4 regions of the Vogesella sp. AC12 genome follow, and region 4 is predicted to be linked to each of the others. Evidence: predicted binding sites of a transcription regulator. Region 4 holds the regulator's gene; each other region holds the start of a gene.

Region 1 (7,401 bases), on a different contig from region 4:
GGCAGCGCGGCCTGCATCGCCGCGGCAATCAGGTAAAAATCGGCGGCGCTGATCTGCAGCTGGCCGAAACGCAGCGGATAGCCCCAGCGTGCCGGGTCGGTGATGAAGGCCAGCTGCGTGAGCAAAGGCCGGATCGGCGCCGCTTGTGCGGCGACAAAGGCGACATCGCGGCGCCACGGCCGGAAGTACGCGTCCATGCTGACGCGGTACGGCGCGCCGGCGCCGACGCTGCCGATGGCGGTGAAGGCCTGGCACGGTGTTTTGCCGCCTAAGACCTCGACCGGCGAGTAGTACACCAGGCCGTCGCCGGCCGCCATGCGCGCCAGCGGTGCCGCCTTGCCGTGGCACAGCTGGGCAAAGCCGCCGGCCACACCGCGGGCAACGTGTTCGTGGCAGGCGACGCCGATCCAGTAGCGCCGGCTCATGGCGCGTGGTGCAGGCCGATGTGGTTGCCCTCGCTGTCCTGGAACAGCGCGATGTCGCCGTTGCCGTCCGGCAGCGTCAGGCGCGGCTGCAGGATCACGCCGCCGGCGGCAGCGATGCGCGCCAGCAACGCGTCCAGGTCCGGCCCGCCGTCCAGATAGACGCGGCTGCCGGCACTGCCCGGCTGCAAGCGCGGGCTGGCCATGATGCAGCCGGGGTGCTCGCCGCCGGCAGTGCGGAAGACGGCAATCTGCTCGCCCATGAATGGCTCGACGTGCAGTTCCACGTGGAACGTCTGGCGGTAGAAGGCGACCGCGCGCTCGAAGTCGGTGGCGGGAATTTCAAACCAGTGAACAAAGGTGGACATGGTGTGGCTCCGGTAGCAGGTTGGCGGCAGGGTTTGCCGTTGCCCAGTATCGCGACCGGCTGCTGACAGCCTGCTGTCAGTAGTCTTTTGTCATGGCGAAATAATTTTCGCCGGCGGTGGCGGCGGCGAGAGTGAGCGTGGCTCTCGTGTCCGTCGCGGCGGCCGGCCCCGCCGCGGCTGCTGGCGCCATGGCCAAGCCGTGAGCATGGCGGCGGGATCGGCAACGGCAGGCCGGCTGCACCGCCAGCTTGCTGGCGGCACCTGCACCGTACCCGCTGGTGCGTGAGTGTCGGTGCGCCTCAGCCCTGGCGCAGGCGGCGGTAGAAGGTGCTGCGGCTGATGCCCAGCGCGCGGGCGGCGGCGCTGGCGTTGCCGCCGTGCTGTTGCAGCAGTTGCGCCAGCTGCCCGCCGCTGGCGCTGCCCACCGCCGCCGGATGGTGTTCGCGCAGGGTGTCCGGCAGGTGGGTCAGCCCCAGCTCGGTGCCGTCGTCGACCAGCGCCAGCAGCGTCTTCAGCAGGTTGTCGAGCTGGCGCAGGTTGCCCGGCCACGGGTAGCGGCGGATGAAGTCGGCCAGCGCCGCCGACAGCGTCACCCCGCGCCGCGCGCCACCGTGCTGCGCCAGCAGGTTGGCCGCAATCTGTGCCACGTCGCCGCGCTCGCGCAGCGGCGGCAGCCGCAGCGGATAGTGGCCGAGGCGGTAGTAGAGGTCGGCGCGGAAGCGGCCGGCGGCGACTTCGTGCTCCAGGTTGCGGTGGGTGGCGGCGACGATGCGCACGTCCACCTTCTGGCCGATGCCGCCGCCCAGCGGCACCACCAGCCGCTCCTGCAGCACGCGCAGCAGCCGCGCCTGCAGGCTGGCCGGCATGTCGCCGATCTCGTCGAGGAACAGGATGCCGCCGTCGGCCTCGCGCAGGCGCCCCTTGGCACCCTGCTTGCGCGCGCCGGTAAAGGCGCCTTCTTCATAGCCGAACAGCTCGGCCTCGATCAGCCCTTCCGGAATCGCCGCGCAGTTGACCGCCACCAGCGGCGCGCCGGCGCGGCTGCTGGCGGCGTGCAGCGCCTGCACGAAGCGCTCCTTGCCGACGCCGGTTTCACCCAGCACCAGCACCGGGATGTCGGCCTCCAGCAGCCGTTGCCCGCGTTGCAGCAGGCCGTCCGGCAGCGCACCGGCGTCGTTGCGGCCAACCTTGCTGTCCGCCGCCCGGCCGGCACGCGCGGCGGCGTGATCGGCCGGCACCGCTGCGGGTGCCGCCTGCCGTGGTGTGGGCGGCAGCAGCCGCGCCGAATACAGCTGGCCGCCGTGACGCAAGGAGGCCGCGCCGATGCCGTGGCGGCTGAGCCAGTGTTCCAGGCTCTGCCCGGCCAGCGCGGCAAAGCGGCTGTGGCCCAGCGCCGGCCAGTCCAGCCCCAGCGTCGCCAGCGCGGCACGGTTGGCCGCACGCAGCACGCCGTCGTCGTCGAAGCCCAACCGCCCGCAGCGCGGCGTGGTCAGCGTGGCGGCGTCGGGCGCGAAGCGCAGCTCGAACAGTGCGCCTGCCTGCTCGTCGAACAGACGCTGCTCGATGTGGCGCACCGCCGCCTGCACCTGCTGCTGCTGCGCGTCGCCCAGCTTGCGCGGCAGGCCGGAGACGTCGACCACCCCCAGCAGCTCGCCCTGCGGGCTGACGATGGCGCCGGCGGTGCACGACAGCTGGCGGTTGCGCTCCAGGTAGTGCTCGCTGCCGCGTACCCGCACCGGGCCACCGAGCACCAGCGCGGTACCGATGGCGTTGGTGCCGCGCACGTCCTCGCGCCAGTCCATGCCCGGCAGCAGCGCCACCCGCTCGGCACGGTCGAGAAAGGCCGGGTGCCCCATCTGGTCGAGGATCACGCCGTGGCGGTCGGCGACGATCACCACGTGGCCGTCGTCGACCACGCTGTCGAACAGCGCGTCGATCGCCGGGCGCGCCAGCTGCAGCCAGTCGGCGTTTTCCTGCTGTCGGCTGCCGAGGCTGGCGGTGTCCAGCTTGTCCGGCAGCCGCAGCCGCGCCGCGGACAGGCCGAGGCCGAGGCAGCGCCGCCACGAGTGCAGGATCGGGCTGGGCACGCTGTTGTCGGGCAGGGTTTCGCCCTCGAAAAAGCGGCGGCGGATTTCGGCTAGCGGCAAGGACGACATGGTGGCTCCGGCTTGTGTCAGTGTGTCGCGACAGGTGTGTCAGGCTGCGACAGCGGCGCTCGGCTCGCTCCGCCGATTATGCGCGCCCGGACGTGGCGAACAAGCGCTAAAAAAACAGCAACGCTGGCGCGCTGCAGCATCGGCACGCGGCGGTGGCCGCCGTTGCAAGGTTGGCCGCACGCTGCGGTGCAGCATCAGAAAGCGCTGGCACGCGCCGTGCACTGTTGCAGCCACACCCGCTTGAGGTGAGCCAAGACAACAGGAGAGAGACGATGAGCACCATTACCCCGGCCCAGTACGGCCTGAACCTGAAATCCCGCTACGACAACTTCATCGGTGGCCGCTGGTTGCCGCCGGTCAATGGCCGCTACTTCGAAAACCTGACCCCGGTCACCGGCAAGGCGCTGTGCGAGATCGCCCGCTCCGACGAGGCCGACATCGAGCTGGCGCTGGACGCCGCCCACGCCGCCAAGGCCGCCTGGGGCAAGACCAGCGTGACCCAGCGCTCGCTGATCCTGCTGCGCATCGCCGACCGCATGGAGCAGCACCTGCACACCCTGGCCACCGTCGAGACCTTCGACAACGGCAAGCCGATCCGCGAGACGCTGGCCGCCGACATCCCGCTGGCCATCGACCACTTCCGCTACTTTGCCGGCTGCATCCGCGCGCAGGAAGGCAGCCTCGGCGAGATCGACGCCACCACCGTCGCCTACCACTTCCACGAGCCGCTGGGCGTGGTCGGCCAGATCATCCCGTGGAACTTCCCGATCCTGATGGCGGCGTGGAAACTGGCGCCGGCACTGGCCGCCGGCAACTGCGTGGTGCTGAAACCGGCGGAACAGACGCCGCTGTCCATCCTGATTTTTGCCGAGCTGGTGGGTGATTTGCTGCCACCGGGCGTGCTCAACATCGTCAACGGCTTCGGCACCGAGGCCGGCAAGGCGCTGGCCACCAGCAAGCGCATCGCCAAGATCGCCTTCACCGGCTCCACCCCGGTCGGCCGCCTGATCATGAACTACGCCAGCCAGAACCTGATTCCGGTGACGCTGGAACTGGGCGGCAAGTCGCCGAACATCTTCTTTGCCGACGTTGCCGCCAAGGACGACGCCTTCTTCGACAAGGCGATTGAGGGCTTCGTGATGTTCGCGCTCAACCAGGGCGAGGTGTGCACCTGCCCGAGCCGCTCGCTGGTACACGAGTCGATCTACGACCGCTTCATGGAACGCGCGCTGAAGCGCGTGGCCGAGATCAAGCAGGGCAACCCGCTGGATCCGTCCACCATGATCGGCGCGCAGTCGTCGCAGGAGCAGATGGACAAGATCCAGAGCTACCTCGCCATCGGCAAGGAAGAAGGTGCCGCGGTACTGGCCGGCGGCCAGCGCGCCCACCTCGGCGGCGATCTGGAAGATGGCTACTACATCCAGCCGACGGTGTTCCAGGGCCACAACAAGATGCGCATCTTCCAGGAGGAAATCTTCGGGCCGGTGCTGTCGGTGACCAAGTTCAAGGACACCGAGGAGGCGCTGCACATCGCCAATGACACCCTGTTCGGCCTCGGCGCCGGGGTGTGGACCCGCGACATGAACACCGCCTTCCACATGGGCCGCGGCATCGAGGCCGGCCGCGTGTGGACCAACTGCTATCACGCCTACCCGGCGCACGCGGCGTTCGGCGGCTACAAGCAGTCCGGTATCGGTCGCGAGACGCACAAGATGATGCTCGACCACTACCAGCAGACCAAGAACCTGCTGGTCAGCTACAGCGAGGACAAGCTCGGCTTCTTCTGAGGCTGAGCGCGGCCGGCGCTGGCCGGCCAGCATCACCGGCGCGGCGGGCCGCCTGCCGCCGCGCCGTACCGCAATACCCGAACGCTGGCGCAGCACGCACCCCCTGCCAGCAGTCGCAGATGAACCATCGCCGGGCCGCAGCATGGCGGCGGGCAAAGCCAGACATAGGGATTACTTACCATGACAACGACCACTTTCTTCATTCCGCCGGTCAACCTGATCGGCGACGGCTGCCTCAATGACGCGCTGCAGGCGATCCGCGGCTACGGCTTCCGCCACGCGCTGATCGTCACCGACGCCGGGCTGGCGCGTGCCGGCGTCGCCGCCAAGGTCGCCGCGCTGCTGCAGGCGCAGGACATCGAGGCCACCATCTTCAGCGGCGCGCAGCCGAACCCGACGGTGGCCAACGTCGAGGCCGGCCTCGCACTGCTGCGCGAGAAACGCTGCGACTGCGTGATCTCGCTCGGCGGCGGTTCGCCGCACGACTGCGCCAAGGGCATCGCGCTGGTGGCCACCAACGGCGGCCACATCGGCGACTACGAGGGCGTCGACAAGTCGGCCAAGCCGCAGCTGCCGCTGATCGCCATCAACACCACCGCCGGCACCGCCAGCGAGATGACGCGCTTCTGCATCATCACCGACCAGACCCGCCACATCAAAATGGCCATCGTCGACCGCAACGTGACGCCCATCCTGTCGGTGAACGACGCCTCGCTGATGCTGGCCAAGCCGGCGGCGCTGACCGCCGCCACCGGCATGGACGCGCTGACCCACGCCATCGAGGCCTACGTGTCCACCGCCGCCACCCCGATCACCGACGCCTGTGCGCTGCAGGCGGTGCGGCTGATTGCGGCCAACCTGCGCACCGCGGTGCGCAACGGCCAGGACCTGCACGCGCGCGAACAGATGGCCTACGCCCAGTTCCTCGCCGGCATGGCCTTCAACAACGCGTCGCTCGGCTACGTGCACGCGATGGCGCACCAGCTCGGCGGCTTCTACGACCTGCCGCACGGGGTGTGCAACGCGCTGCTGCTGCCGCACGTCGAGGCCTTCAACGCCAGCGTCGCCGCCGGCCGGCTGGCCGATGTCGCCGCCGCGATGGGCGAGGACGTGGCGGCGCTGGATGCCGCCGCCGCCGCCGAATGCTGCCTGGCGGCGATCCGCCGCCTCGCCGCCGACATCGACATCCCGGCCCGGCTCAGCGAGCTGGGGGTGCAGGAAGCCGACATTCCGCTGCTGGCCGCCAACGCGCTGAAGGACGCCTGCGGCCTGACCAACCCGCGCCCGGCCAGCCAGGCCGAGATCGAGGCCATCTTCCGCCAGGCGCTGTAAGCCGTCCTCCTGGCACGGTACTGCGGCGGAAGGTCTCCCTCCCGCTGTCGCCGCAGTGCTGCTGCCTTGTCCTTGCCCGTCTGATGTGTCGCAACACAGACGGGTTTTTTTGGGCCTATCATTTTGATGTCATGGCTGGCGCGGCACCCTGCCCGCCGGCCGCCGGCGCCACCTTCCGGTGGTCTGCCCGCCCCCAACCGCTGGAGTCCGCATGTCGTTTTTCCGTAACCGAGCCACCCGTGCGCCCGCTGCCGCCAGCGCCATCCCGCCGCTGCAGGTCTTGCGCAGCGACAGCCACAGCTATGAAGCGGCGCTGGCCGCCAGCGCCAGTCCGCGGGTGCGGCTGGTGCTGGGCTACGTCAACCCGTCCGCCAACCTGGAACAGATCGGCCGCTGCATCGCGCGCCATTTCCCGCAGGCGAAGATGCTGCTGACCACCACCGCCGGCGAGCTGTGCAGCCGCCAGGCCGGCGACGCGCTGTATCTGCCGGCCGACGGCCAGTGGCAGAGCATGGTGTTCCAGCTGTTCGACGAGGCGCTGCTGGCGGGGGTGCACATCGAGGCGGTGGCGCTGGCCTGCGACGACATCAAGGCCGGCAGCCCGGTGCTGAGTCACGCCGCGCGCATCGCGCGGCTGCAGGAGCACGTTGGCCGCATCCGGCTGCCGTTCGCGATGCGCCACGACGAGGGCTTCGTGCTGACCCTGGTCGACGGCCTGTCCAACAGCGAGAGCTACCTGCTGGAAGCGCTGTACGAATCCGGCAAGCTGCCTTACCTGTTCGTCGGCGGCTCCGCCGGCGGGCCGCTGGATTTCTCGATGACGCGGCTGTACGACGGCCAGCAAGTGCGCGACGGCCACGCGGTGTTCGCCTTCATCAAGCTGGCGCCGGCCTACCGCTACGGCGTGTTCAAGAGCCAGAACTTCGAGGACAGCGGCAGCCACTTCACCATCGCCGAGGCCAGCACCGAGCTGCGCCGCGTGCACTCGGTGATCGATGAACACAGCGGCGAGATCCGCAACGTGCTCGACGCGCTGGCCGCGCACTTCCGCTGTCCGCGCCAGCAGCTGGCGGCCAAGCTGCAAAGCCACAGCTTCGGCATCAAGATCAATGGTGAGCTGTTCGTGCGCTCGGTGCTGGCGGTGAACGAGACCGGCGGCTATCTGCAGTTCGCCTGCGACCTCGCCTTCGGCGAGCGGCTGCACCTGCTGCGCAGCACCGATCTCGCCGAGCACACCCGCCGCGACTTTGCCGCCTTTAGCGCCGGCAAGCCGGCCGCGGTCGGCGCTATCCTCAACGACTGCATCCTGCGGCGGCTGAACAACGCCGGCGCGCTG
Region 2 (7,401 bases), on a different contig from region 4:
ACGCGGTTGGCGGCCAGGCTGCCGAAAATCTGCGCCATCGCGTCGTGGCGGTGGTGGTTGAGCAGGCAGCTCCAGCGCATGGCCAGCTTGCCGGTGCCGCCGAACCACGGCAGCCAGTGTTGTTCTTTGCGACTCAGGGACATGGTAGGACTTGGTGCAGTCATGGCGATCCTGTCAGCGGAGGGGGATGCCGTGTTGCAGCAAGAATCAGGCCATTATTTCGATAAATAATGCTGCGCCGGCCGCGCCGCCATGGTGCAGCGCGATGAGTGGGAACGTGCCGCTGCGCCGAACTGGTGCGCCGCTGCCGCCTGCGGCCAACGTTCTGCGGCCAACGTTCTGCGGCCAACGTTGGCCGCAGGCGTTCAGCTGTCGATGCGGCCGCGGGTGTAGGTCAGGAAGTGGCCCTTGTAGGCCTCGCCGCTGTTCTGCCGCCGCGCCGCCGCGCGCTCGCTGAAGCGGTAGCCGCGCGCCTGCATCGCGCGGGTGAACGCATTCTTGTTGCCGCGGCCGGGATCGAGCACGATCACCTCGGCGTTGTCGGCGCAGTGGCGGTCGAGAAAGCCGGCCAGCTGCGACGGCAGCTCGCGGTCGTAGAGCAGGTCGCTGCCGATGATCAGGTCGAACTTGCCCAGCGCCGGATTGGCGGTGGCCCAGTTGCCGTTCTGGTATGGCACCACCGGCAGGCCGCAGCGCAGCGCGTTGTGCTGCAGGAAGCTGTCGGTCAGCGGGTGGCAGTCGCTGGCGGTGATGTTGCCGCCGCGCTGCTGCAGCACCAGGCTGGCCAGCCCCAGACCGCAGCCGACCTCCAGGATGCGCTTGCCGCGGATGTTCTTGCTGAGCATGGCGTCGGCCATGATGCGTGCCGACGGCCACACCAGCCCGAACAGCGGCCACGCCGCTTCCGGAATGCCGGCCGCGGCGGCGGCGCCGTCGGGATCGTGGTACTGGTTGCCATCCAGCAGCGAGCGGATGGGATAGCGGGTGTCTCCGATGAGCACGGATTCGAATTTGACCTGATAGCCGGGCATGGGCACTTTCGGGCGATAGAGGGATCGGCACTGATCAACTTATCGCGCCAGGTGCGCAGCAACAGGAAGAAGAGTCTGGGTCGGGCTGCCGGCGGCGTCGCGGCCGCCGGGGTGTTCGGGTGTTACACGCCGTGCTGGCGGTGTTGCGGGTGCTGCGGGCAGTTGCAGAGATGGTCGTTGACCACGCCGGTGGCCTGCAGGAAGGCGTAGATCACGGTGCTGCCGACAAAATTCATGCCTTCCTTTTTCAGCGCCTTGCTGATGCGGTCGGACAATTCGGTGCTGGCCGGGCATTCGCCCAGGCTGGCCCACTGGTTTTGCAGCGGCTGGCCATCGACATGATCCCACAACCAGCGTGCAAAGCTGCCATGTTTTTGCTGCATTGCAAGAAAAACGCGGGCGTTGCGAATCGCGCTGTTGATCTTCAGCCGGTTGCGCACGATGCCGGCATCCTGCAGCAGCCGCTCGACGTCGGCCTCGTCCATCGCCGCCACCCGTTGCGGGTCGAAGTGGTGGAAGGCGCGGCGGTAGTTGTCGCGCTTTCTCAGGATGGTGATCCACGACAGCCCGGCCTGGGCGCCTTCCAGCACCAGCATCTCGAACAGCTTGCGGTCGTCGTGTACCGGCTGCCCCCATTCGGTGTCGTGGTAGGCGATGTACAGCGGGTCGTCGCTGCACCAGCCGCAGCGTTGCAGGGTGGTCATGGTGGCGGGTTCCTGTGTTTACCGTTCATGACGACATTGTAATGGCGATCTGCTGCCAGCGTGCTGTCAGCACATGGCATGGCAATTGCTGCGCTCCAGTGCAATAACAAATTAAAAGGGAGACCCAAGGTGCTGACAGTCATGCTGGTGAAGGACGGTTCCGGCAAGGCCGCGTCGTTGCGGACGCTGCTGGAGCAGGCTGGCGTGCGCGTGGTGGCCGAAGTGGAGGCGAACCTGCATCTGGCCGACGTGCTGGCGGCGGCGCGTCCGGACGTGGTGCTGATCGACAGCGATGCACCATCGCGCGACATGCTGGAGCAGGTGTGCGTGATGGGCGCGCAGAGCGAGCGGCCGGTGGTGATGTTCACCGACGACGGCAGCCGCGACACCATCCGCGCCGCGCTCAGCGCCGGCGTCGCCGCCTATGTGGTCGGCGACGTGGAAAGCAGCCGTATCCAGCCGCTGCTGGAGGTGGCGATCGAGCGCCACCAGATCGACGTGTCGCGCCGCGCCGAGCTGGCCGACGCGCAACGGCAGCTGGCCGACCGCAAGGTGGTGGAAAAGGCCAAGGGCCTGCTGATGGAGATGAAGGGGCTGGACGAGGCCACCGCCTACAAGCAGCTGCGCGAGCGGGCGATGAAGCAGCAGAAGAAGCTGTCCGAGGTGGCGCAGGAGATCATCAGCCTGGCGGAGTGGCTGAAAAGCTGAATCCGCCGCTGTCGTGCAAGGTTGGCCGCAACAGGCATGCTGTTGCGGCCTTTTGCTTTCTGGCGGCGCCACTCGTGGTGCACGCCGGTACCGAGCTGGTGCCGCACGGTGCTGTTGCAGTGCAAAATAATTGCCGAAAAATAAAAAAGCCATTAAAAACAAGGTATTGATGTCTGGCACGACCCTTGCTAAATGAATGGCGAGACGCAAATACGCGTCACAAAGCAGGAAGGTGCCAACGGCGGCGCAGGCCTGGTAACACGGACAACGGCGTCCGTTGCCCTTTCTGATGAAGGGGTGACGGGCGCTTTTTCTTTTGCACTTGCAGTCCACTCACTCTGGGAGCAGCACATGGAAAAGCGTCACGAACTCGATCTCCACCCGCATGCGGCGGGCAACGAACGCCGCGACTTCCTCAAGGGAGCCTTGTCACTGATGGCCTCAACCGCCTTGCCTGCCGGCTTTGCCACCTCCGCCTTTGCCGCGGCCACCGGCAAACCCGAAAAGACCGAAGTCAAAGTCGGTTTCATCCCGCTGACCGACTGCGCCTCGGTGATCGTGGCGTCCAAGCTGGGCTTCGACAAGAAGTACGGCATCACCATCGTGCCGTCGAAAGAGGCCAGCTGGGCCGCGGTGCGTGACAAGCTGGTCAACGGCGAGCTGGACGCCTCGCACGCGCTGTACGGCATGGTCTACGGCGTGCACCTCGGCATCGGCGGCCCGAAGAAGGACATGGCGGTGCTGATGACGCTGAACCAGAACGGGCAGGGCATCACGCTCTCCAACCAGCTGAAGGAGAAGGGCGCCACCAGCGGCCCGGCGCTGGCCAAGCTGATCAAGGCCGAGCCGCGCGAGTACACCTTCGCGCAGACCTTCCCCACCGGCACCCACGCCATGTGGCTGTACTACTGGCTGGCGGCGCACGGCGTCAACCCGCTGTCGGACGTGAAAACCATCGTGGTGCCGCCGCCGCAGATGGTGGCCAATATGCGCGTCGACAATATGGACGGCTACTGTGTCGGCGAACCGTGGAACGCGCGCGCCATCGCCGACGGCATCGGCTTCTCGGTGGCCACCACGCAGCAGATCTGGCCGGATCACCCGGAAAAGGTGCTCGGCACCACCGGCGAGTGGGTGAAGAAGTACCCCAACACCGCGCGCGCGCTGGTGGCGGCGTTGCTGGACGCCTCGCGCTACATCGACGAGGTGAAGAACCGCGCCAGCGTCGCCAAACTGATTGCCGAGAAGGCCTACGTCAATGCGCCGGAGGCGGTGATCGCCGGCCGCTTTGCCGGCGCCTACGAGGACGGCCTCGGCAAGAAGTGGCAGGACCCGAAACTGATGAAGTTCTTCGACGGCGGCAAGGTCAACTTCCCGTATCTGTCCGACGGCATGTGGTTCCTGACCCAGCACAAGCGCTGGGGCTTGCTGAAGACCGATCCCGACTACCTGGCGGTGGCGAAACAGATCAACCAGATCGCCATCTACAAGGACGCGGCGGCGATGGCCAGGGTGGCTCTGCCGGCCAGCGACATGCGTGCCAGCAAGCTGATTGACGGCGTGGTGTGGGATGGCAAGAACCCGGCCGCCTACGCCGCCGGCTTCAAGATCAAGGCCTGAGGAGCGACATCATGAGTGCTGCAGAAACTTTCTCGCCAACGTTGGCCGCAAGCCAGCCCGCCACCGTGCGCAGCGCCCGCCCGCGCAAGCGCAAGACCCTGCTCGCCGCGGCGCCGCCATCGCTGCAACCGCTGGTGCGCTTCATCCGCTGGCTGGTGCCGCCGCTGCTGGGGCTGATCGCCTTCGTGCTGCTGTGGTCGCTGGTGTCGCAGCTCAGCCGCGGCAGCCTGCCGGGGCCGGTCAGCACCTGGGCGTCGGCCACCGAGCTGTTCGCCGATCCCTTCTACCAGAACGGCCCCAACGACCAGGGCATAGGCTGGAACATCCTGATGTCGCTGGGCCGCGTCGGCGTCGGCTTCGGCCTTGCCGCCGTGGTCGGCATTCCGCTGGGCTTCATGATCGGCCGCTTCGGTTTCCTGGCGCGGATGACGGCGCCGGTGATCAGCCTGCTGCGCCCGGTGTCGCCGCTGGCGTGGCTGCCGATCGGCCTCTTGGTGTTCAAGGCCGCCAGCCCGGCGTCGATCTGGGTGATCTTCATCTCCAGCATCTGGCCGATGATCCTCAATACCGCCGCCGGCGTGCGCGCGGTGCCGCAGGATTACCTCAACGTGGCGCGCGTGCTGCGGCTGTCGGAGTGGAAGGTGTTCAGCGTCATCCTGCTGCCGGCGGTGCTGCCGCACATGCTCACCGGCGTGCGCCTCGCGATCGGTACCGCGTGGCTGGTGATCGTGGCGGCGGAGATGCTCACCGGCGGTGTGGGGCTGGGCTTCTGGGTGTGGGACGAATGGAACAACCTGAATGTGGAGCACATCCTGATCGCCATCTTCGTGGTCGGTCTGGTGGGGCTGGCGCTGGAACAGGCACTGGTATGGCTGGCGAAGAAGGCCAGCTTCGGACAGGGAGAGTGACATGGAACGCTTCGTCGAGCTGGAAAACGTGCAAAAGCACTTCGATACCAAGAAAGGCCGCTTCGTCGCGCTGCAGGACATCAATCTCACCATCCGCCAGGGCGAGGTGGTGTCGCTGATCGGCCACTCCGGCTGCGGCAAGTCCACGGTGCTCAACATCATCGCCGGGTTGCTGGAGCCGTCCGACGGCATCGCGCTGTGCAACGGCCGCGAGATCGACGGCCCCGGCCCCGAGCGCGCGGTGGTGTTCCAGAACCACAGCCTGCTGCCGTGGCTGTCCTGCTACGGCAACATCCTGCTGGCGGTGGAGCGGGTGTTCGGCGCCAAGGAGGGCAAGGCGCAGCTGGCGGCGCGCACCGACGCCGCACTGGCGCTGGTGGGGCTGAGCCACGCCCGCGACAAGCACCCGCACGAGATCTCCGGCGGCATGAAGCAGCGTGTCGGCATCGCCCGCGCACTGGCGATGGAGCCGAAAGTGCTGCTGATGGATGAGCCGTTCGGCGCGCTGGACGCGCTGACCCGCGCCAACCTGCAGGACGAGATGGTGAAGATTGTCGATGCCACCGGCAGCACCGTGGTGATGGTGACTCACGACGTGGACGAGGCGGTGCTGCTGTCCGACCGCATCGTGATGATGACCAACGGCCCGGCGGCCACCGTCGGCGAGATACTGGAAGTGCAGCTGCCACGGCCGCGCAACCGGCTGGCGCTGGCGGGCGACGCCGACTATCACCGCTATCGCGGTGCGGTGCTGGATTTCCTGTACCAGAAACACCGCAAAGAGGCAGCCTGAGCGGCAACGGCAGGCTGCATCCCCTGACGTGGCGACACGTTGTTGACACCGGGCCGCTGGCCCGGTTTTTTCATGGGGCCTGCGATCAGTCGCCTGCTTTTGGTGCTGCTGTGCACCATCGGCAGGCGCAGGCGGCGGCAAAGGTGGCGATTGGGCGGCCAAAATGCGCTATCTGGCTGGCACGGCACTTGCTCAGATAACGCTGCAGATGATTGTCCCGGTTGCCAATGGCGGCGATGCGGGCTTGGACAAAGAGGTCCGTTGCGCGTGGTGCGATACCGCGGGCAACGGGCCTCTTTGCTTTTTTGCGGCACGGACCGCCGCGGCGCCACCGGCGCGCCGCCTGATCGATCACGGACATCTTTCAAGGAACAAGACAATGAGCAAGGACTTCTGGAAGGCAGGCCATACCCCGACACTGCTGGTGTCGTTCCTCTATTTCGACCTCAGCTTCATGGTGTGGTACATCCTCGGGCCGCTGGCGATCCAGATCGCCGAGGCCCTGCAGCTGTCGGCGCAGCAGCGCGGGCTGATGGTGGCGACGCCGATCCTGGCCGGCGCCCTGTTGCGCTTCGGCATGGGCCTGCTGGTGGACCGCTTCTCGCCAAAATTCGCAGGCATCCTCGGCCAGGTGGTGGTGATGCTGGCGCTGGGCTTTGCCTGGCTGCACGGCATCCAGTCGCTGTCGCAGGCGTTGTTGCTGGGGGTGTTCCTCGGCGTCGCCGGCGCCGCCTTCGCGGTGTCGCTGCCGCTGGCGTCGCAGTGGTATCCGCCCGAGCACCAGGGCAAGGCGATGGGCATCGCCGGTGCCGGCAACTCCGGCACCGTGTTTGCCGCGCTGCTGGCGCCAACGTTGGCCGCACTCTATGGTTGGGAAAACGTGTTCGGCCTCGCGGTGCTGCCGCTCTCCGTGGTGTTCGTGCTGTTCTACCTGTTCGCCAAGAATGCGCCGCAGCGCCCCAAGCCCAAGGCGATGGCCGACTACCTGCGCGTGCTGGGCGACAAGGACAGCTGGTGGTTCATGTTCTTCTACTGCGTGACCTTCGGCGGCTTTGCCGGCCTCGCCAGCGCGCTGCCGGGCTACTTCCATGACCAGTACGGGCTCAACGCCGTCACCGCCGGCTACTACACCGCCGCCTGCGTATTCGCCGGCTCGCTGATGCGGCCGCTGGGTGGCGCGCTGGCCGACCGTATCGGCGGCATCCGCACCCTGCTGGTGATGTACACCGCGGCGGCGCTGCTGATCGCGGTGGTCGGCTTCAACCTGCCGCAGGTCAACGTGGCGCTGGCGCTGTTTGTCGGCGCGATGCTGGCACTGGGCAGCGGCAACGGCGCGGTGTTCCAGCTGGTGCCGCAGCGCTTCCGCAAGGAAATCGGGGTGATGACCGGCCTGATCGGCATGGCCGGCGGCATTGGCGGCTTCCTGCTCGCCGCCGGCCTCGGCCTCGTCAAGCAGCACACCGGCAACTACCAGCTCGGGCTGTGGCTGTTCGCCAGCCTCGGCGTGGTGGCGTGGATCGGCCTGCACGGCGTGAAACTGCGCTGGCGCACCACCTGGGGTGCTAGCAACGTGACCGCGGCGCGGGTATAAGCGGCAAGCACTGGCCATCAGCGGGTCGGGATCACGGATCCCGCCC
Region 3 (7,401 bases), on a different contig from region 4:
GCGGATGTCGATGAGCGACGTGACGCAACTTATCTAAGACATTCCGGTTAAGCATTCGGGGGATAGAACATGGGTTTCCAGCAAGGTTTGAGTGGTCTGAGCGCAGCGTCCAAGCAGTTGGACGTGATCGGCAACAATATTGCCAACGGCAGCACCATCGGTTTCAAGGGCTCGCGCGTCGAGTTTGGCGATCTGTACGCCCGTTCTCTGGCCTCGGCCTCGACCCAGGCGGGTACCAATACCCAGGCCGGCGTCGGGGTGCAGGTGCTGGCGGTGTCGCAGCAGTTCCAGCAGGGCAACATCACCACCACCAACAACCCGCTGGACATGGCGATTTCCGGCAACGGCTTTTACCGGTTGACCAGTGAAAACACCGGCAACGGCGGCATCGAGGCGTTCTCCCGCAACGGCGAGTTCAAGCTGGACAAGGAAGGCTACATCGTCAACAACGGCTACTACCTGAACGGCTACCAGATGGTCAACGGCGTGAAAACCGGTGCCGAACAGCCGCTGCAGGTGTCCACCATCAACAGCGGCATCGCCAAGGCGACCGGTGCTCCCGGCGAGCGCGGCATCGACTGGAGCTTTAACCTGAACGGGGGCGGCGCGGTGATCGACCCGGCGGTCAAGCCGTTTGACCCGCTGGACGCGTCCACCTATTCCTATACCAGCGGTGCCAAGTTCTACGACAACTACGGCAACGTGCATACCGTGTCGGTGTACTTTGCCCGCCGTGCCTCGACCACCGACCCGGTGGTGCCGGCCACCGTGCCGCCGTCGACGCTGGACGTGAACAACTGGGACGTGTACCACTCGGTAGACGGCACCTTGGTAGCGGGCGCGCCGACCCAGGTCAAGTTTGACCAGTCCGGTCAGCTGACCGCGTGGTCGGACAACATTATCACCATTGCCGCCGATACCAGTGCTGCCAGCGCCCACCCGGCATTCGATATCGACTTCACCAACAGCACCCAGTACAGCGGCGATTACAGCGTCTCCCGCCAGGTGGCCGGCGGCTATCCGGCCGGCAAGTTCACCGGTATCGGCGCCGACTCCGCTGGCGTGATCTACGCCAACTACACCAACGGTGTGACCGAGCCGATCGGCCAGATCACCTTGTACAACTTCTCCAACATCCAGGGTCTGGTACCTAACGGCAACAACCGCTGGCTGTACAGCAGCGATGCCGGCGCCCGCAGCATGGCCGACCCCAACTCCGGCGGCATGGGTTACATCAAGCCGTCGGCGCTGGAGGAGTCCAACGTCGATACCACCGCCGAACTGGTGAACATGATCATTGCGCAGCGCTACTACCAGGCCAACGCGCAGACCATCAAGACCCAAGACACCATCATGCAGACCCTGCTCAACCTGCGTTAATGCGGGTTGAGATGCTAAGCGCGGAGAGACGGATTCATGGATAAGGTGCTGTATCTGGCAATGAATGGTGCGAAGCACGTCGCCTGGCAACAGGCGACCACTTCCAACAACCTTGCCAACGTCCATACCAACGGCTTCAAGGCCGATCTGGCGTCTTTCCGGGCGCTGCGCGTGGTCGGCGACGGTGCGCCGACGCGTACCTACCAGGTCGACAATACCGTCGGTCACGACATGAGCCAGGGCTCGCTGCAACTGACCGGCAACGAAAGCGATTTCGCGCTGGCGACGCCGGGCTTTTTCGCGGTGCAGGCACCGGGTGGCGGTGAGGCCTACACCCGCGACGGTGGCTACATCGTCGACACCGAAGGCGTGATGCGCACCCGTTCCGGGCTGGCGATCCAGGGCGAGGGTGGCCAGATCGTGGTACCGCCGGGCTCGCGGATCACCCTCGGCATCGACGGGACGGTGTCGGCTTCGCCCAGCGTTGGTGCCGACCGTACCGTGCAGGTGCTGGGTCGCATCAAGCTGGTCAATCCGGGGGAGCGTGCGGTGTACAAGGGCGATGACGGCCTGTTCCGCCAGCACGACGGCCAGGACGCACCGGCTGCGGCCAACGTGCAACTGAAGAGCGGCTTCCTGGAGGCCAGCAACGTCAATGCGGTCGAGAGCCTGGTGCAGATGATCAGCCACTCCCGCCATTACGATCTCAATATCAAGCTGATGCAGACGGCGGAGCAGAATGCCCGCCAGGCGACAGAATTGCTGTCGATTACCGGCTAAACGAAGCGATAACAGGACAACAACATGATTCGTGCCTTGTATGTGGCCAAGACCGGTATGGATGCCAGCCAGTTCAAGCTGGACGTGGTATCCAACAACCTCGCCAACGTGAACACCAAGGGCTTCAAGCGCTCCAACGCCATTTTTGAAGACCTGTACTACCAGACCCTGCGCCAGCCAGGCGCCCAGCTGTCGAACGGCAACGTGCTGCCGACCGGCCTGCACGCCGGTACCGGTGCCGCACCGGTGGCCACCGCGCGGGTACACACCCAGGGTGAGATGATCCGCACCGAGCAGTCGCTGGACATGGCGATCGCCGGCGACGGTTTCTTCCGCATCCAGCAGACCGACGGCACCATCGCCTACACCCGCAACGGCGAGTTCAAGCGCAACAATGAAGGCTTGGTGGTCAATGCCGCCGGCCTGGCGCTGGACCCGGCGATCACCATTCCGGCGACCGCCACCAAGATCACGCTGTCGCCCGAAGGCTTGCTGGAGTATTTCGATGCCGGGGCTACCACTGCCACCGGATCGTTCCAGATCAACACTGCCACCTTCATCAACCCGCAGGGGCTGGAAAGCATCGGCGGCAACCTGTATCTGGCGACCGGCGCGTCCGGTGATCCGATCGAAGGCCAGCCCGGCCTTGATGGCCGCGGCACCATTTCGCAGGGCTATGTCGAGGGTTCCAACGTCAACGTGACCGAAGAGCTGATCAACATGATCACCGCGCAGCGCGCCTACGAGATCAACTCGCGCGCGATCAAGACCGCCGACGAAATGCTGCAGAAGCTGACCCAGCTCTAAAGTCTAAGGAGTAGCCCATGAAGCGCCTGCTGAATCTCGTGTTGCCGCTGTGTTCGGCGCTGCTGCTGGCCGCCTGCGCGGTACAGACGGCGCCGATCACGCATCAGCCGATGGCGGTGCGGCCACAGCCGCAGCCGGCGCAGCTGCCGGCCGACGGCTCCATCTTCCAGGCCGCCAGCTACCAGCCGCTGTTCGAGGACAAGGTGCCGGTGCGCGTCGGCGACATCCTCACCGTCACCATCCGCGAGAACAACCGCTCCAGCAGCAAGGAAGAGACCGAGGGCGAGCGCGATTCCTCGATCAACGGCGGCATCAATGCCGGCGTGTCGCTGCCGTTCTTCCCCGGCGCCATCGAGAAGAAACTGGGCGGTGCCAGCCTGAACGGCAGTGGCAGCGCCAGCGAGAGCGGCTCCAGCAGCAATACCAACAGCAGCTCCTTCAATGCCTCCATCACCGTGACCGTGATCGACGTCTACCCGAACGGCAACCTGCTGGTCAGCGGCGAGAAGCAGATGAAGATCAACGGCGAGCATGAATTCATCCGCCTGTCCGGGGTGATCAACCCGCGCGACATCAAGCAGGGCAACAACGTCGAATCGACGCGGATGGCCGATGCCCGCATCGAGCAGATCAACCAGGGTCGCAGCCGCGCTTATAATGACACCGGCTGGCTGCAGAAAATTTTCCTGTCACTGCTGCCGTTTTAAGGGATAAGTGATGTCGCGTTTTGTCGTGGTGGTTTGCCTGGCGCTGCTGGCCGGTCCGCTGTTTGCCGCCCAGAAGATCAAGGAGCTGGCCAGCGTGGCCGGCGTGCGCTCCAACCCGCTGATCGGTTACGGCCTGGTGGTCGGCCTCGACGGTAGTGGCGACAAGGCCAGTGCCTCGCCGTTCACCGGCCAGTCGCTGGGCAATATGCTGAACCAGCTCGGGGTGCAGATCCCGCAGGGGATGAAGATCGACCCGAAGAACGTGGCCGCGGTGAGCCTGACCGCGACCCTGCCACCGTTTGCACGGCGCGGCCAGGCGCTGGACATCACGGTGTCGTCGATCGGCGATGCCAAGAGCCTGCGTGGCGGCACCTTGCTGCTGTCGCCGCTGAAGGGTATCGACGGCCAGATCTACGCGCTGGCACAGGGTAATGTGGTGGTCGGCGGTGCCGCCGCCGCCGCCGGGGGCAGCAAGACGCAGATCAACCACCTCAGCGTTGGCCGCATTCCGGCGGGGGCGACGGTCGAGCGCGAGTTGCCGGCCTCGCTGGGCATGGGCGACATGGTGGCGCTGCAGTTGCTGGAATCGGACTTCACCACTGCCAACCGCGTGGTGCAGGCGATCAATCGCGAGCTGGGTGGCCAGACGGCGCGGGCGCTGGACGGTCGCCAGATTGAGGTGCGGGCGCCGCAGGACAGCAATGCGCGGATCCAGTTTCTGTCGCGGCTGGAAAATATTGCCGTCGAGGCGGCAGAAGTTTCCCCCGTGGTGATCATCAATGCCCGTACCGGCTCCATCGTGATGAACAAGGCGGTACGCATAGACCCGTGCGCGATTGCCCACGGCAACCTGTCGGTGACGGTCAACAGTACCTCGACGGTGAGCCAGCCGCCGCCGCTGAGCGGCGGCCAGACGGCGGTCACCCGCAAGGCCGATGTCAGTGTCAGTGCCGACGGCAGCAAGGTGGTCAACATTCCCGGCGGTGCCTCGCTGTCGGAGGTGGTCGGCGCCCTGAATTCGGTCGGCGCCACGCCGCAGGACCTGATCTCCATCCTGCAGGCGATGAAGGCCTCCGGCTCGCTGAAGGCGGAATTGCAGATCATCTGAGCGGCAAGGTTGGCCGCAAGTCAGTTGCAAGGCGATGTCCCTGACGGGCATCGCCTTTTTTGCTGGCCTGATTCTTGCTGTAAATCCGGCATCTGTGTCTGTTTAGCGTTCCTGCCATGCAAGTTTCCCGCGATGCCAGCAATCAATTAGCGATCGATCCCAATGCGACCGAGCGCCTGTCTTCCCTTGCGCGCAGCAATCCGAAGGAAGCGATCCGGCAGGTCGCCAGCCAGTTCGAGGCCATCCTGCTGAACCAGATGATGGCGTCGATGCGCAGCAACGGTTTTGACGGCGAAGAGGATTCCTCGGAGCTGGGCACCTACCGCGGCATGCTCGACCAGCAGATGGTCAACGCGATGGTGCAGGGCGGTGGTACCGGGCTGGCCGACATGCTGGCGCGCCAGATCGAGGGCGTGGCGCGGATTGACCAGACCGCGACGCCGGCGGCCGGCAGCGGCATGCTGCCCTTGCCGGCGCTACCCGCCGCGGCGGCGAAAGCCATCCGCAAGTATGCGGAAGCTGCCGGCACCGCCACAGCGGCGCCGGCACCAGTGGCGATTCCGAGCGAGCGGCAGGCATTTGTCAGCACCCTGTTGACGCATGCTGGCCAGGCGGCCGAGCGCCTCGGCGTGGCGCCGGAATTGCTGGTTGGCCACGCCGCACTGGAAAGCGGCTGGGGCAGTCGCAGCATCCGTCATCCGGATGGCCGCGAGAGCTACAACCTGTTCGGCATCAAGGCCGGCGGCTCGTGGCGCGGCGAATCGGTGGCGACGCTGACCACCGAGTACGTCGACGGCAAGGCGCGCAAGCAGGTGGAATCGTTCCGTTCCTATCCGAGCCTGCAGGCGGCATTCGACGATTACGCCAAGTTGCTGGAAGGCAGTAGCCGCTACCAGCGCGCGCTGAACCAGGGCGATAACGCGCAGGGCTTTGCCGTGGCGCTGCAGCAGGGCGGCTACGCCACCGATCCGGCGTATGCGCGCAAACTGGCCGGCGTCGCCCAGTCCCTGCTGGCACGCTAAAGTTCAGCCGCCTAGCTGCCGATAAAGAACAACGGGAGAGTGAATCATGAGTGGTATTTTCAGTATCGGTATCAGTGGTCTCAATGCGGCACGCGCGGCATTGGACGTGACCAGCCACAACATCAGCAACGTCAATACCGATGGCTACAACCGCCAGCGTCTTTCCCAGAGTGCGGCGACGCCACAGTTTGTCGGTTACGGCTATGCCGGCCGTGGTGTCGACCTGTACGCGGTATCGCGGCTGTACGACGGCTTCATGGACGAGCAGCTGCAGAATGTCACCGCGTCCAGCAGCGGCTTCCAGACCCAGGCCACCGCCCTCTCCGATATCGACAACCTGATTACCGATGGCAATGCCGGCCTCTCAAACCTGATGCAGGGTTTCTACGCCAGCCTGCAAACCCTCAGCCAGCAGCCGACCTCCATCGCCGCCCGGCAGTCGGTGATCAGCCAGGCCGAGTCGCTGTCCGGCCGTTTCCAGTCGATGAATACGCGCATGGAAGAGGTGCGTAACGGCCTGATCAACCAGATCAATACCTCTGTGGAGGGGGTCAACTCCTACGCCAGGCAGATCGCCGCCCTCAACGAGCAGATCATTTCCCTGAACCAGGGCGAGGGCCGTGCGCCCAACGACCTGCTGGACCAGCGCGATACGCTGGTACGCGACCTGAACAAGCTGATCAAGACCGACGTGGTCGAGCAGTCCGACGGCATGTATAGCGTCTACATCGGCCAGGGCCACCCGCTGGTGATCGGCGAGACCAGTTACGAGATGACCATGATGCGTGGCGCACCGGCGCAGCCGGAAGATCCGGAAGCACCGTCACTGGGCATCAAGCTGCCGGGCACCAACAATACGGTGGTGCTCAATTCGCAGTTGATCGCCGGTGGCAGCATCGCCGGCGCCATGACCACGCTGAATTACGATGTGGCCCGCGTGCAGGCCGACCTTGGCCGCATGGCGGTCGAGTTTTCCGACGCGATGAACCGGCAGCAGGCGCTGGGTGTCGACCTGAACGGTCTGCCGGCCAGTACCCCGATGTTTGCCGACTTGACCGCCTTCCGTACCACCGCAGAGAACGCGACAACACCGGCCGGTGAAGCCAAGGCAATGCGTGATGCCTTGCGCCGTTTTGCCGTGGCGGTGCAGGAGCCATCGCAGCTGGCGGTCGCCTCCGGCATCCAGGCCGGTGCCACCACGCCGGTCGACCCGACCGAGGTGCCGGGCGGCAAACCATCCATTTCGGCGATCTGGCAGGTGTCCAACCTGTCGCCAGCGGCCAACCCGACCCTGCCGGCGGCGCCGGCGCTGGCCTTGAACTATATTCCGGGCAATACCCCGCCGTTCGAGGCGGATTTCGGCGGCACCATCGTACCGGTGACGCAGTCGGCAACCCAGGCCGGCGTTTACGAATTCACCCTCGCCAGTGGCCAGCACATCGCCTTCAAGTTCGAGGGGCAAGCGGCAACCAACCAGACCATCCCGGTGACGCCGCGCACCGGAGCCCCAGGCGAGTCGGCGCAGCTGGATAACGCCAACCTGCTGGAAATGGCCCGCTTGCAGACGCGGCCACTGATGGCGGCGACGCCCAATTCC
Region 4 (7,401 bases):
TCGGTCAGCGGCGCCGTCATCGTCTACAACACCGCCACCGAGACCTATCAGGCCAGCGGCGGCACCGCCGCCAGCGGCAACAGCGGCCGCGTGACGGTGATCCTGCAGCCCAAAGCACAGGGCACGCCATGACCCCGAGCCAGCTTTCCATCCAGCACCTGAAGAAGACCTTCAAGAAGCGTACCGTGGTGCGCGACGTGTCGCTGGAGATCGCCAGTGGCGAGGTGGTCGGCCTGCTCGGCCCCAACGGCGCCGGCAAAACCACCAGCTTCTACATGGTGGTCGGCCTGATCGCCGCCGATGCCGGCGAAATCCGCCTCGACGGCCAGACCATCACCCACCTGCCGATCCATCAGCGCGCACGGCTCGGTCTCGGCTATCTGCCGCAGGAAGCGTCGATCTTCCGCAAAATGACGGTAGACGAGAACATCCGCGCGGTACTGGAAATTGCCGGGCTGAAGGACGAGGAGCTGGAAAACGAGCTGACCCTGCTGCTGGACGACCTCAATATCAGCCACCTGCGCGACAGCAACGCGCTGGCGCTGTCCGGTGGCGAGCGCCGCCGCGTGGAAATCGCCCGCGTGCTGGCCACCCGCCCGCGCTTCATCCTGCTGGACGAGCCGTTTGCCGGCGTCGACCCGATCGCGGTAATCGATATCCAGAAGATCATCGCCTTCCTCAAGGAACGCGGCATCGGCGTGCTGATCACCGACCACAACGTGCGCGAAACGCTGCGCATCTGCGATCGCGCCTACATCATCTCCGAAGGCAGCGTGCTCGCCTCCGGCCTGCCGGAAGCGCTGGTGCTGAACGAACAGGTCCGCCAGGTGTACCTGGGCGAACACTTCCACTTGTAAGCCATGAAACAGACCCTCCAGCTCAAAACCAGCCAGCAACTCACGCTCACCCCCCAGTTGCAGCAATCGATCAAGCTGCTGCAGATGTCGACGCTGGATCTCAGTACCGAGCTGGAGCGCTACCTGCTGGAAAACCCGCTGCTGGAACGCGCCGACAGCAGCGACAGCCCCGACGAGTCCGACAGCCCGTTGCCGGTGCTGGCGCCCAGCGGTGACACGCCGGCGTCGGACAGCGGCAGCGAGCCGGAGCGGCCGGAAGCGGAAAGCAACCGCGACGACGGCGAGCTGCTCGGCGACTGGGGCAGCAGCGGGAGCGGCAGCAGCCGCAACGATGACGACGACGAGTTCGACCCCATTCTCAACACCCCGTGCCGGCCGTCGCTGCGCGAGCACCTGACCGCGCAGATGGGTGAAACCCAGCTCAGCCAGCGCGACAAGGCGCTGATGTCGCTGCTGATCGACGAGCTGGATGACGACGGCTATCTGCCGACCTCGCTGGACGACATCGCCGCCGAGCTGCCGCTGGAGCTGGAAGTGGAAGGCGACGAGCTGGAGTGCCTGCGCAAGCTGCTGACCCAGTTCGAGCCGACCGGCATCGGCAGCCGCAATCTCACCGAATTCCTCAGCCTGCAACTGCAGCAGCACGCGGCACCGGCCGCGGTGCGTCAGCTGGCGCTGGACATGGTGCAGCAGCACCTGCCGCTCCTGGGCAACCGCGACTTCACCAAGCTCAAGAAGCTGCTCGCCATCGACGAACAGCAGCTGAAAACCGCCCACGCCCTGCTCGCCAGCCTGCGACCGCGCCCCAGCAGCGGCTTCGACCAGGGCGAGACCCACTACGTCGCCCCCGACATCCTGGTGGTGAAACGCCAGCAGCGCTGGGTGGCGCGCCTCAACCAGGGCACGCTGCCGAAGCTGCGCGTCAACCAGATGTATGCAGGCATGCTACAGCAGAAGGGCAGCAGCCATAATCTGGGCGGCCAGCTGCAAGAGGCGCGCTGGCTGGTAAAAAACATTCAACAACGGTTTGACACCATCCTGAAAGTGGCAGAATCTATTGTTGACAGACAGCAAGCGTTCTTTGAACAAGGTGAAGTGGCCATGCGCCCGCTTATCCTGCGAGACATCGCGGAAGAACTGGGTCTGCATGAGTCAACCATCTCCCGCGTCACCACGCAGAAATACCTGCTGTGCAGCCGTGGCTTGTTCGAACTCAAATATTTCTTTGGCAGTTCGGTCGATACTGACAGTGGTGGCGAATGTTCCGCCACCGCGATCAAGGCACTGATCCGGCAGATCATCGATGCGGAAGACCACAACAAACCGCTGTCTGACAGCGCCATTGCCGACAAGCTGATCGCTCAAGGTATTCAGGTTGCAAGACGTACCGTAGCCAAGTATCGTGAAGCCATGCAGATACCACCGGTCAGCCAGCGCAAGACTTTTTAGGTTGTTCATAACAAGATCGCCATGCCCAGTCCGGATATGGCACCAACAGAAGGAGTTAGGGTATGAACCTCAAGATTACCGGCCTCCACCTCGACGTTACCCCGGCGCTTCGTGACTACATCGAAAGCAAACTGGAACGCATTACCCGCCATGTCGATAATGTGATCGGTGTCAACGTGACACTGTCTGTCGACAAACTGGTACAGAAAGCCGAAGTCAATGTTCATCTGGCAGGCAAGGATATCCATGCCGAAGCCACCGAAGCGGACATGTACGCGGCCATCGACCTGCTGACTGACAAACTGGATCGTCAGGTACTGAAATTCAAGGAAAAACAGGTCGAGCATCGCGCACCGGTACCGCAAGAGCAAGCGTCGCTCTGATCAGGATTTGCCGAACAAAAACGGATAATGCAAGCACTGCTTGCTTATCCGTTCTTTTTTTGGCTACCGCTTTTTCTCCTGACGATCATCCTGCGCTTTCCACTATGGTATTCCGTGGACTCGGCGTAGAATGGCCCTCGATTTTTTCGGGCAAATGGCATTATGGGCTTGATCAGTAAAATACTCTCCGTGGACAACGTCATTGCTGACATGGACGTTTCCAGCAAAAAACGACTCTTCGAACAAGTCGGCCTGATGGTCGAAAACAGTCACGCCATCGCACGCAGCGATGTCTTCGACAGCTTGTTTGCCCGGGAAAAACTCGGCTCCACCGGCCTGGGACAAGGCGTCGCCATACCGCATGGCCGCATCAAGAGCCTGAAGGAAGCCACCGGCATCTTCATCCGCCTGAAGGCGCCGATTCCGTTCGATGCCCCCGATGGCAAACCGGTCTCGCTGCTGTTCGTGCTGCTGGTGCCGGAGCAGGCCACCGACATCCACCTGCAGGTATTGTCCGAGCTGGCGCAGCGCTTCTCCAGCAAGGCGCTGCGCGAACAGATGAACGATCCCGCCTGCGATGCGCAGAAGCTGTTTGAACTGATTTCCGACACCCCAGACCATGCCTAATATCAGTGTTCGCCGCCTGTACCAGGACAATCAGCACAAGCTCAACCTGAGCTGGGTCGCCGGCCGTTCCGGCTCCGACAACCTGATTTCGAATGATGAACAGCGGCCAACCCAGGCACTGGTCGGTCACCTCAACTTCATCCACCCCAACCGGGTGCAGGTACTTGGCCTCGCGGAAGTGGAATACCTGAACAAGCTGGAGCAGGCTGCGGCACGGACCGCCCTCGACCAGCTGTTCCACCGCACCATGGCGGTGGTGATCGTCGCCAATGCGCAGCCGGTGCCCAACCTGCTGCGCGACTACTGCCAGAGCCACAATGTGCCGCTGATGAGTACGCCGCTGGAAAGCCCGTACCTGATGGACGTGCTGCGCATCTATCTGGCGCGCGCGCTGGCGGTCTCCACCGTGATGCACGGCGTGTTTCTCGACGTGCTGGAAATCGGCGTGCTGATCATGGGCGATTCGGCGATGGGCAAGAGCGAACTGGCGCTGGAGCTGATCTCGCGCGGCCACGGCATGGTTGCCGATGACGCAGTCGAGCTGTACCGCATCGGACCGGAAACGCTGGAAGGCCGCTGCCCGGCGCTGCTGCGCGACTTCCTCGAGGTGCGCGGCCTCGGCATCCTCAATATCCGCACCATTTTCGGCGAAACCGCGGTACGCCCGAAGAAGGTGCTGAAGTTGATCATCCACCTGATGAAGGCCAACGACCAGGCGATGCAGACGCTGGACCGCCTCAACATCCAGTCCGAAACGCAGGACATCCTCGGCGTCACCGTGCGCAAGGTGATCCTGCCAGTGGCCGCCGGTCGCAACCTGGCGGTACTGGTCGAGGCCGCGGTGCGCAACTACATCCTGCAGCTGCGCGGCATCGACAGTACCCGCGAATTCATCGATCGCCACACCAACCTGCTACGGGACCAGGAACATGCAGCTGATTCTGATTAGCGGCCTGTCCGGCTCCGGCAAGTCCGTCGCCCTGCGCCTCTTGGAAGACAACGGCTACTACTGCGTCGACAACCTGCCGGCCACCATGCTCACCGACGTGGTGGCGCTGTACAGCGAACAGGGTTACCAGCACGTCGCCATCAGCGTCGACACCCGTTCCGCACCAACGTTGGCCGCATTGCCGGAGGTGATGGCCAGCCTGAAAGCGATGCGGGTCGACGTGCGCCTGATCTATCTGGAAGCCACCACCGAAGTGCTGGTCCAGCGTTTCTCGGAAACGCGGCGCCGCCACCCGTTGTCCGGCAACGGCCTGACGGTGGAGGAATGCATCCGCCTCGAGCGCGAGATGCTGGAGCACATCCACGAGCTGGGCCACCGCATCGACACCAGCCACCTGTCCGCCAACGCGTTGCGAGCCTGGGTCAAGGTACTGGTCGACGCCGATGCCGACTGCCTGACCCTGGTGTTCGAATCGTTCGGCTTCAAGCACGGCCTGCCGCTGGACGCCGATTTCGTGTTCGACGTGCGCTGCCTGCCCAACCCCTACTACGAAGTCGCGCTACGGCCGCTGACCGGCCAGGACGAAGCGATCTGCCGCTTCTTCGAAGGCGAAGCCAGCGTGGCGCAGATGCTGGCCGACATCCGCCAGCTCCTGCAAAACTGGCTGCCGCGCTTCCGCCAGGACAACCGCAGCTACGTCACCGTCGCCATCGGCTGCACCGGCGGCCAGCACCGCTCGGTCTACCTCGCCGAACAGCTGGCCAAGGCCTTTGCCGGCGAACAGGTCCTGCTGCGCCACCGCCAGCTGCCCGCCAAAAAATAAGCCGGCCATGTTCAAGGCCGGGGACTATCTGGTGCTGCTGGCACTGTGCGCGCTGCTGCTGGCGGCCTTCCTGCAGCTCGGCCGCCACGCCGGCGAGGCCGACAGCGTCATCGTGCGCCAGAACGGCACCGAAACCATCCGCCTGCCGCTGCGCCTGAACCGGCGCCATGTCGCCCACGGCCCGCTGGGGCTGACCGAAATCGAGATCCACAACGGCCAGGCCCGCATCCGCCGCGATCCGAGCCCGCGCCAGTACTGCGTGCAGCAGGGCTGGCTGCGCCACAGCGGCGACATCGCCGTGTGCCTGCCCAACCGCGTCAGCATCGAGCTGGCCGGCACGCGCCAAGCCCATGACTCGCTCGCCTACTGAACGCACGCTGCAAGCCAGCGCCGACGATCACCGCATCGCCAGCCTTGCCGCGCTGGCCATCGCGCTGGGCATGGTCGATGCCGCCATCCCGTCGCCACTGCCCGGCGTCAAGCCGGGGCTGGCCAACATCATGACCCTGTTCGCGCTGCACACCCTGGGCTGGCGTGCCGCGGTGTGGGTCACGCTGCTGCGTGTCGTCGGTGCCGGCCTGCTGCTGGGCAGCCTGTTCACCCCCGGCTTCTGGCTCAGCCTCGGCGGCGCGCTGGCCAGCCTGCTGCTGCTGGGCGCCTGCCGGGCGCTGCCCGCCCGCCATTTCAGCCTGGTCAGCCACAGCCTGCTGGCGGCGCAGGCCCATCTGCTGGGACAATTGCTGCTGGTCAGGCTGTTCCTGATTCCATACGACAATATACTGCTACTGTTCCCGCCGCTGGCGCTAGCCGCCCTGCTCGGCGGCATCGCCAACGGTCTGATAGCAAGCCATCTGGTACAAGCGCATGACAAAGATTGACACCGTTACCGTCGCCCTCACCGGCGCCTCCGGCCTGCCCTACGGCCTGCGCCTGATCGAATGCCTGCTGCGCGCCGGCAAGCGGGTGTGGGTGATGTACTCGCAGGCGGCACAGGTGGTGGCGAAACAGGAGATGAACCTGACGCTGCCGTCGCGGCCGGAAGGCTTCCAGCAGTGGCTGCAAGAGCGCTACCAGGCCGCCGACGGCCAGCTGGCGGTGTTCGGGCGCGAGGCCTGGTTTGCACCGCCCGCCTCCGGCTCCAATCCGGCCGACGCGATGGTGATCTGCCCGTGCTCGATGGGCACCCTCGCCGCGGTGGCGCACGGCATGAGCGACAACCTGATCGAACGCGCCGCCGACGTGATGCTGAAGGAACAGCGCAAGCTGGTACTGGTACCGCGCGAGGCGCCGCTGTCGGTGATCCACCTCGAAAACATGCTCAAGCTGGCCCGCCTCGGCGTCTGTATCCTGCCGCCGTCACCCGGTTTCTACACCCACCCGCAGACTATCGACGACATGGTCGACTTCGTGGTCGCGCGCATCCTCGACCAGCTGGCGGTGCCGCACCAGCTGCTGCCGCGCTGGGGAGAGAGTCACCATGCCGGAGAATGAACGCGCGCTGATCGACGCCGCCGCGCTGCGGCAGTGGGAGCAGCAGGCGGCACAAGCCGGCCTCGACCTGATGGCCCGCGCCGGCGCCGCCATCGCGCACTGGCTGCGCCAGCACTACCCGCCGCCACGCCAGCTGCTGTTCGCCGCCGGTAGCGGCAACAACGGTGGCGACGCGCTGATCGCGGCGCGACTGCTGCTGGCCGATTACGCGGTCAGCGTGTGGCAGCCGCAGCCGCCGGCCACCGCCGCCGCGCAGGCGGCAGAACAACAGTACCTCGCCGCTGGCGGCCGGCTCGACAGCACGCTGTCAGCACTGCCCCCAGCCGAACTGCTGATCGACGGCCTGTTCGGCGCCGGCCTGAACCGGCCGCTGGATGTCGGCTGGCTGGCGCAGATCGCGGCGCTGGACGCCCTGCTCTGCCCGCGGGTGGCACTGGACGTGCCCAGCGGCCTCGACGCCTGGAGCGGCTGCGTGCAGGGTGCCGCCCTCCCCGTCGACCATACTCTGGCGCTGCTGTGCCACAAGCCGGGGCTGTTCACCGCCGACGGCCGCGACTACAGCGGCCGCGTCGAGCTGCTGGACCTCGACTGCCCGCCGGCGCTGGTACCGGCGGCACAGGGCGAGCTGCTTGCGGCCAACCTTGCGCCGCTGCGGCGCCGTCACAACAGCAACAAAGGCAGCTTCGGCAGCGTCAGCATCATCGGCGGCTGCGCCGGCATGGGCGGCGCCGCGCTGCTCGCCGGCCGCGCCGCGCTGGCACTGGGTGCCGGCAAGGTGCGCATCCACAGCCTCGATGCGCGGCTGTCACTGGATCCGCTGTG

Evidence for each region. The regulator sigma-54, encoded in region 4, starts transcription at its own class of promoters, with help from an activator protein. The targets are predictions, from matches to a motif close to CTGGCACGCTTCATGCTT.
Region 1: the regulator sigma-54 is predicted to act here: its motif matches at 3,151-3,168, upstream of adh (aldehyde dehydrogenase).
Region 2: the regulator sigma-54 is predicted to act here: its motif matches at 2,617-2,634, upstream of NOM55_RS12070 (CmpA/NrtA family ABC transporter substrate-binding protein).
Region 3: the regulator sigma-54 is predicted to act here: its motif matches at 4,845-4,862, upstream of flgJ (flagellar assembly peptidoglycan hydrolase FlgJ).

The regions. Positions count from the first base shown of each region.
Region 1 is NZ_JANFNU010000009.1:78,906-86,306, forward strand. Features, by position in the region: gene NOM55_RS13435 (EVE domain-containing protein) at 1-425, opposite strand, end outside; gene NOM55_RS13440 (VOC family protein) at 422-790, opposite strand; gene NOM55_RS13445 (sigma-54-dependent Fis family transcriptional regulator) at 1,090-2,946, opposite strand; gene adh (aldehyde dehydrogenase) at 3,219-4,733, shown strand; gene yiaY (L-threonine dehydrogenase) at 4,914-6,065, shown strand; partial or broken gene NOM55_RS17450 (FIST signal transduction protein) at 6,277-7,401, shown strand, end outside.
Region 2 is NZ_JANFNU010000007.1:82,449-89,849, forward strand. Features, by position in the region: gene NOM55_RS12050 (methyl-accepting chemotaxis protein) at 1-143, opposite strand, end outside; gene NOM55_RS12055 (methyltransferase) at 366-1,031, opposite strand; gene NOM55_RS12060 (DNA-3-methyladenine glycosylase I) at 1,154-1,735, opposite strand; gene NOM55_RS12065 (ANTAR domain-containing response regulator) at 1,865-2,443, shown strand; gene NOM55_RS12070 (CmpA/NrtA family ABC transporter substrate-binding protein) at 2,795-4,063, shown strand; gene ntrB (nitrate ABC transporter permease) at 4,075-4,971, shown strand; gene NOM55_RS12080 (ABC transporter ATP-binding protein) at 4,973-5,764, shown strand; gene NOM55_RS12085 (NarK/NasA family nitrate transporter) at 6,144-7,355, shown strand.
Region 3 is NZ_JANFNU010000004.1:280,318-287,718, forward strand. Features, by position in the region: gene NOM55_RS09445 (flagellar hook assembly protein FlgD) at 1-37, shown strand, start outside; gene flgE (flagellar hook protein FlgE) at 70-1,380, shown strand; gene NOM55_RS09455 (flagellar basal body rod protein FlgF) at 1,417-2,160, shown strand; gene flgG (flagellar basal-body rod protein FlgG) at 2,185-2,967, shown strand; gene NOM55_RS09465 (flagellar basal body L-ring protein FlgH) at 2,985-3,674, shown strand; gene NOM55_RS09470 (flagellar basal body P-ring protein FlgI) at 3,685-4,782, shown strand; gene flgJ (flagellar assembly peptidoglycan hydrolase FlgJ) at 4,899-5,804, shown strand; gene flgK (flagellar hook-associated protein FlgK) at 5,851-7,401, shown strand, end outside.
Region 4 is NZ_JANFNU010000006.1:127,262-134,662, forward strand. Features, by position in the region: gene lptA (lipopolysaccharide transport periplasmic protein LptA) at 1-132, shown strand, start outside; gene lptB (LPS export ABC transporter ATP-binding protein) at 129-857, shown strand; gene NOM55_RS11345 (RNA polymerase factor sigma-54) at 861-2,306, shown strand; gene hpf (ribosome hibernation-promoting factor, HPF/YfiA family) at 2,369-2,689, shown strand; gene ptsN (PTS IIA-like nitrogen regulatory protein PtsN) at 2,852-3,316, shown strand; gene hprK (HPr(Ser) kinase/phosphatase) at 3,309-4,265, shown strand; gene rapZ (RNase adapter RapZ) at 4,246-5,088, shown strand; gene NOM55_RS11370 (NusG domain II-containing protein) at 5,096-5,458, shown strand; gene NOM55_RS11375 (Gx transporter family protein) at 5,439-5,966, shown strand; gene NOM55_RS11380 (flavin prenyltransferase UbiX) at 5,953-6,579, shown strand; gene NOM55_RS11385 (NAD(P)H-hydrate dehydratase) at 6,566-7,401, shown strand, end outside.